Regions from separate parts of the Streptomyces sp. Tek67B01 genome, predicted to be linked through region 2. Evidence: riboswitches for the same ligand, from Rfam matches in the RefSeq annotation. Region 2 holds a riboswitch; each other region holds the start of a gene.
What was found. A riboswitch is a leader RNA that binds a small molecule or an ion and turns the genes downstream of it on or off. The one in region 2 is predicted to bind cobalamin.
Positions count from the first base shown of each region.

Region 1: another riboswitch for cobalamin. It lies ahead of ACV7NM_RS11435 (ribonucleoside-diphosphate reductase subunit alpha); the one in region 2 lies ahead of ACV7NM_RS10410 (energy-coupling factor ABC transporter permease).
Region 3: another riboswitch for cobalamin. It lies ahead of ACV7NM_RS24360 (cobalamin biosynthesis protein); the one in region 2 lies ahead of ACV7NM_RS10410 (energy-coupling factor ABC transporter permease).

Region 1 is NZ_JBUYUY010000001.1:2,601,428-2,603,680, reverse strand. It holds gene ACV7NM_RS11435 (ribonucleoside-diphosphate reductase subunit alpha) at 1-1,354, opposite strand, end outside; cobalamin riboswitch at 1,508-1,631, opposite strand; gene ACV7NM_RS11430 (GNAT family N-acetyltransferase) at 1,685-2,185, opposite strand.
Region 2 is NZ_JBUYUY010000001.1:2,363,195-2,365,447, reverse strand. It holds gene ACV7NM_RS10415 (energy-coupling factor ABC transporter substrate-binding protein) at 1-332, opposite strand, end outside; gene ACV7NM_RS10410 (energy-coupling factor ABC transporter permease) at 332-1,030, opposite strand; cobalamin riboswitch at 1,060-1,285, opposite strand; gene ACV7NM_RS10405 (flavodoxin family protein) at 1,368-2,099, shown strand; gene ACV7NM_RS10400 (AMIN-like domain-containing (lipo)protein) at 2,118-2,253, opposite strand, start outside.
Region 3 is NZ_JBUYUY010000001.1:5,423,655-5,425,907, forward strand. It holds gene ACV7NM_RS24360 (cobalamin biosynthesis protein) at 1-952, opposite strand, end outside; cobalamin riboswitch at 989-1,141, opposite strand; gene ACV7NM_RS24365 (hypothetical protein) at 1,249-1,470, opposite strand; gene ACV7NM_RS24370 (anion permease) at 1,499-2,253, opposite strand, start outside.

The DNA.
Region 1 (2,253 bases), 240 kb from region 2:
CATTGGTGACCTCGATGATCTCGGTGCAGAGGTTCGAGGAGTGGACGACCGTGCCGGGTTCGGCGGTCTGGTTCGCCGTCCGGTTGGAGGCGTCCTTGAAGGTCATCCAGCCCTGGCCGGTCTGCGCGAGGGTGCGCATCATCCGGCCGTAGAGGTCGCGGGCGGGCATGGTCTTGCGGGCCAGGCCGGCCGCCTCGGCCCGGCGGTAGGCGGCGTCGAACTCGTCGCCCCAGAGGTCGACCAGCTCGGGGACGTCGGCGGGGGAGAAGAGCGACCAGTGGGCGTCGGCGTTCACCCGGCGCATGAACTCGTCCGGAACCCAGTGGGCCAGGTTCAGGTTGTGCGTACGGCGCTGGTCCTCACCGGTGTTGTCGCGCAGCTCCAGGAACTCCTCGATGTCCGCGTGCCAGGTCTCCAGGTAGACGGCTGCGGCACCCTTGCGGCGACCGCCCTGGTTGACGGCGGCGACGGACGCGTCGAGGGTCTTGAGGAACGGGACGATGCCGTTGGAGTGGCCGTTGGTGCCCCGGATCAGCGAACCGCGGGCGCGGATGCGGGAGTACGACAGGCCGATGCCGCCGGCGTGCTTGGACAGGCGCGCGACCTGGTGGTAGCGGTCGTAGATCGAGTCGAGCTCGTCCAGCGGGGAGTCCAGCAGGTAGCAGGAGGACATCTGCGGGTGGCGGGTGCCCGAGTTGAACAGGGTGGGGGAGGACGGCAGGTAGTCCAGGCGGCTCATCAGCCGGTACAGCGAGGCCACTTCCTCGACGGCCGGCACGCTGTCGTCGGCGGCGAGACCGCAGGCCACGCGAAGCATGAAGTACTGCGGCGTCTCGATCACCTGACGGGTGATGGGGTGGCGCAGCAGGTAGCGGCTGTGCAGGGTGCGCAGGCCGAAGAAGCCGAAGCGGTCGTCGGCGCCCTCGGCGAGGGCGTGCTCGACCAGCGCGTCGAGCCGGTTCGCGTGGGCAGCCACGAAGTCGGCCGTGCGGTCGGCGATCAGGCCCTCGCGGTGGCCCACCGCGACGGACGCGGCGAAGGAGGTCGCGCCCTGGCCCGCGGCCTCGTCGCGCACGGCCAGCGTCAACAGGCGGGCGGCCAGCCGGGAGTAGGCGGGGTCCTCGGAGATCAGCCCGGCCGCGGCCTCGGTGGCCAGCGAGCGCAGTTCGGCCTTGTCCGCGGCGGCGCTGCGGCCGCGCAGGGCGGCGGCGGCGACCCGGCCGGGGTCGGTGTCGGGGAGGTCGGCCGTCAGCTCGGTGAGGGTACGCAGCAGCGCGGCCCCATGGCCCCCGCCGTTGGTCGCACTGTCGGACGGGTCGGACTCGGCGCGCGGTGCGGCGGGCGCGATGGTCACGGGGGAGCTCTCCCTCACTCGGCTCCGGGATACCGTCGGTGCGGGGCGCGAGCGGGCGCGCGCGGGCGCGTCCCCAACTCTGGGCACGCTTGCGCCGCGCGGCGTCCACCGGCCCAACCGCGAGGCCCGGACGTGGCTGTACCCGGTTCGGTCGAGCCGGGCGCGCTGTCGGCAGGTCCTCGGACTTGCTCGTGCACCAATGGGCGCAGTTCATACCGTTGCGGGACAGTTCCGGATTCGCACCGGATTCCCCTGCGGCGACAGCGAGCACGAGCATACATGTGGGGGCACCCTCCTGGGGGACCCCCTAGATGTTGTGTCGCGCGCCGACTACAGCGCGAGACCGTACGTGAGCAAAGTGAGGTCGGGGACGGGTGCCCAGTCCCGTTCCGGCGACCGGACGAAGCCCAGGCGCTCATAGATCCGGTGGGCGCCGAGCATGTCCGGCGTGGTCGACAGGACCAGCCGCCGTACGCCCTCGACGGCCCGTGAGCGGTCGACGCAGGCCCGCACCAACGCCTCGCCTGCGCCCCGGCCGCGGCCCTCGCGGGCGACCGCCAGCATCCGGAACTCGGCCTCGTCCGCGCGGGCGATGTCGCACAGGAGGCTGCCCGGCGCGGCGAAGGTCACACCGCCCACCACGCGCCCGTCGCCCAGCACGGCGACGAGCACCTCGGCGGCCGCGGCGCGCCCGGGCACGTCCCGGAGCCTGGCGAGGTACGGGTCGTCCTCGCCGTACGTGAGCAGCCCGTCCTCCAGGTAGGCGCGGGCGGTGATGTCCCCGAGCGTCTCGTACTCCGCCGGCAGCGCCCGTCTGATCGTGATGTCCATGGCATCGAGTGTGCCCCTCGGGCACGGAAAGGGCCGCCGCGTTTCCCGGGGGGATACGCGGCGGCCCG
Region 2 (2,253 bases):
CCTCCGCCTCGCACGCCCCGGTTCTGCGCCAGGCCCTGGCGACGGCCCCTGCGCAGCCCGAAGTAGTAGGCGAGCACACCCGCGCCGAGGGCCGCCTGGAGCGCGAACAGCGCCGACTCGACCTCCGCGGAGGGGGGTTCGTACAGCGGGGAGAACCAGGGCTTGTAGTCCGGCCGGATCTCGGTGATCGCCGATTCGGCCTGGTTGTCGGCGCCGGCGAACGGCTCCTTCTTGTCGTCGCCCATGCCCAGCGCGACGGGCAGGACGGCGAGCGCGGCCACCAGGAACAGCAGCAGGACGTTGATCTTCGTGTTCTTGCTCGTGCCGCCCATCAGGCCGCCGCCTCCTGCTCGTCGCGGGCACGGACCGTGAGCTTGGCGACGCCCAGCCGGACCAGGTCCGAGGTGCTGGACTGCATCAGCAGCCGCATGACGAGCACGGTCAGCAGCCCCTCGCTGACGGCCAGCGGGATCTGCGTGACCGCGAAGATGCCGCCGAACTTCGCGAGCGCGCCGGCGAATCCGCTCGCCGGGTCCGGGAAGGCCAGCGCCAGTTGCACGCTGGTCACGCAGTAGGTGACGAGGTCGGCGAAGAAAGCGCCGAAGAAGACCGTCACCATCAGCGGCACGTCGAACCGCTTGAGCAGGCGGTAGACGCCGTACCCCGCCCAGGGCCCGGCGATCGCCATCGAGAAGGCGTTCGCGCCGAGCGTGGTCAGGCCACCATGGGCGAGCAACAGGGCCTGGAACAGCAGGGTGATGGTCCCGAGCACGGTCATGATCGGAGGCCGGAACAGGATCGCGCCGAGCCCCGTCCCGGTGGGGTGGGAACAACTGCCGGTAACCGACGGGATCTTGAGGGCCGACAGGACGAACGTGAACGCCCCCGACGCACCGAGCAGCAGCGTGCTCTCCGGGTTCGCCTTGACCTCGCGGGTCAGGGAGCGGACACCGTGTACGACGAAGGGGGCGGCCGCGACGGCCCAGGCGGCCGCGTGCAACGGGGGCAAGAAGCCCTCGGCGATATGCATGAGTGGGGAGACCTCTCCAGCACCTCGTGGATGGACAACGCGCCCCGGCCGGTCTCCTGGCTCACGGGTGCTGACGCCCTGACTCCGCCTTCCCGGGGCCGTGCGGTCTCCCGCGCGGGCCCAGTGGCTTCCCGCTGGGGGCACCTCCCGGACCGAGTGTCTGGGGGAGAGTGGAGCCGGACTTCCCGATCACAGTGGCGAGGGCCGCACCGGTTTCCCACCGGTTTCCCGAACACCAAGGCCTCTTGACCCTAGTCGGCCGTCCGGACGGGTCACAACCCGGCCCTTCCGCGCGCGCCCGCCGGCGGCCGCGTCCGGTGGAAAGCAGGGTGGTGGGATGACCGACGACTCCGCATCCCCGCAGACCCCCCACTACGGCGACCTGAGCGCCCTGTACGTGAACTGCACCCTCAAACGGTCCCCCGAGACCAGCAACACGGAGGGCCTGATCGCACGCAGCCGCGCGGTCATGGAGGCCGCCGGGGCCCGGACCTCGCTCGTCCGCGCCGTCGACCACGACATCGCCACCGGTGTCTGGCCCGACATGACCGAGCACGGCTGGGAGAGCGACGAGTGGCCCGTCCTGTACAGCCGGATCATGGACGCCGACATCCTGGTGCTGTGCGGCCCGATCTGGCTCGGGGACAACAGCTCGGTGATGAAGCAGGTCATCGAGCGGCTGTACGCCTGCTCCTCGCTCCTGAACGAACGGGGCCAGTACGCCTACTACGGTCGGGTCGGCGGGGCGCTCATCACCGGCAACGAGGACGGCGTCAAGCACTGCGCCATGAACGTCCTCTACAGCCTCCAGCACCTCGGGTACGCGATCCCGCCGCAGGCCGACGCCGGGTGGATCGGCGAGGCCGGCCCGGGGCCCTCGTACCTGGACCCCGGCTCGGGCGGTCCCGAGAACGACTTCACCAACCGGAACACGACCTTCATGAGCTGGAACCTCATGCACCTGGCCGCCCTCCTCAAGAGGGCCGGCGGCATTCCCGCGCACGGCAACCGGCGCTCGGAGTGGGACGCCGGGTGCCGCTTCGACTTCCCGAACCCCGAGCACCGGTAGCCGCGGGTCGCGGCGCGGTCAGCAGGTGGCCGGGTGCGGGAAGTCCAGGACGAGCCGCTCCGGGGAGTGCAGCACGCTCGTGTCGTAGGTGGGCGGGGTGTCGAAGGCGGCGCCGAAGGTCACGTACCCCTCGAAGTCGCCGGTCAAGGCGATG
Region 3 (2,253 bases), 3.1 Mb from region 2:
ATCGCGCTGTCGACCACCGTGTCACCGCACAGCGCAGTGCCACACACGTCCCCAGTGCCACCCACGTCACCCGCTGCGAAAGCCGTACCGCCCGCTCGATGTCCGACACCTCGACCGGCCGCCCGGCGGCGCCGTTCAACACGGCCCGGTGCTCGACCCGGCCGCCGTACGCGAGGGTTCCGCCCAGCCGTACGCCCAGCGCCCCGGCGAAGGAGGCCTCCACTGGACCGGCGTTGGGGCTCGGGTGCGCGGCGGCGTCGGCGCGCCAGGCCCGTACCGCCCCCCGCCGGTCGGGTCCGACCAGTACGGCGGCGAGCGCGGTCAGCCGGGCGCCGGGCCAGCCCGCGACGTCGTCGAGCCGGGCGGAGGCCCATCCGTAGCGCAGGTAGCGCGGCGACTTGTGGCCCACCATCGCGTCCAGGGTGTTCACGGCGCGGAACGCCAGCAGCCCGGGCACGCCGGCGAGGGCGCCCCAGACCAACGCCCCCACGACCGCGTCGGAGGTGTTCTCGGCGACCGACTCCACGACCGCGCGGGCCAACTGCTGCTCGTCCAGGGCCTGCGGGTCGCGCCCGCACAGGTGCGGCAGCCGCTCCCGCGCCACCTCGCCGTCCCCGGCGGCGAGCGCCCCGCCGATGGCGCGGGCCTCCCGACCGAGCGAGGTGCCGCCGACGACGGCCCAGGTGGCGGCGGCGGTCAGGGCGATACGGGCGACCGCGGGCCGGGAGCGCACGGCGCGGGCGCCGAGCGCGCCTATCGCCGCCGCGCCCCCCGCGCACGTCAGGGTGTGGACCACGCCCCGTACCCGGTCGTCGCGCCACAGGGCGCGTTCGAGGGCGGCGGCGGCTCTTCCGAAGGCGGCCACGGGGTGCCCCCGGCGCGGATCACCGAAGATCCGGTCGCCGATCAGGCCCGCCGTGGCGCCGTACGCGAATACGCGATCGGCACGCATGGTGGCAGTTGTGTCCTCGCTCAGGGTCCGCGCCCTGGTTCGTGGTGTCCGGTGGCGAGAGTTCCTGGCTCCCGGGACGCACGGACCGCGTGCTCCCGGTGACAGTGGCGGGACCGCGCCGGATTCGCACCGGACTTCCTCTCCATGCCGCCGTATTGGCTCGGGCAGTCCACCACGCACCGCGAACGCCCGTCAACTTGCCGTTGACCTGCGGCGAGGGGGGTGGGGCGGCCGGGGCGGGGGCATGCGAAAGCTCCCCACGGGAATCCCGCGGGGAGCTTTCGACGGTCGTCGCGTCAGCTGACGATCAGATAGATCGCGTAGGCCACGGCGAGGCCGCAGAGCGCGAAGCACGCGTAGGCGCCGCTGCGGGCCGCGGTGGCGGCCCCACCCTGCTCGGTGGCCGCCTCGTGCCTGGAGAGGCCCACCAGCCCCAGGGTGAACAGGGCCACGAGGGCGACGGTGGCGGAGAGGCTGACCCCGAAGACGGAGCCGAGTGCTGCCCAGTCGATCTTCATACCGCTGATTCCTCTGTCGTTCTCGGGGTCAGACCGCCGCGGCCGGAGCCACGGGTGCCGGGGCGGCCGCCGGGATGGTGGCCTTGAGGTCCTCGTCGGTCACCGCGGCGGTGGTACCGGCGGCGGCGATCGGCGGGACGGTGACGGCGGCCATGGCCGTGGTGACGACGCCGGGAGCCTCGGCCGACTCGGCCTCCGTGACGTTGTGGTGGTCGACGACCTGGCGGCGCGAGATGAACCAGATCGCGGCGCAGGAGGCGACCAGGAAGACCACGACGGCGGCGACGCCGACGTTGCCGGTGCGCATGACCATCTCGGCGCCGGCGCCGACCAGGGCGGCGGCGGGCAGGGTCAGGCCCCACGCGATGAACATGCGGGTGGCGGTGGACCAGCGGACCACACCGCCCTTGCGGCCCAGACCCGCGCCCATGACCGCGCCGGAGCAGGCGTGGGTGGTGGAGAGGGAGAAGCCGAGGGTGGAGGAGGCCAGGATGACGCTCGCGGCCGAGGTCTGGGCGGCGAAGCCCTGCTGCGGGTGGAGGTCGGTCAGACCGCTGCCCATGGTGCGGATGATGCGCCAGCCGCCCAGGTAGGTACCCATCGCGATGGCCATGCCGGCGGAGACGATGACCCAGACCGGCGGGTTCGCACCGGAGTCCAGGGCGCCGCCCGCGACGAGCGCGAGCGTGATGATGCCCATCGTCTTCTGGGCGTCGTTGGTGCCGTGGGCGAGGGAGACGAGACCGGCCGAGGCGATCTGACCGGCGCGGTACCCCTTGGTGG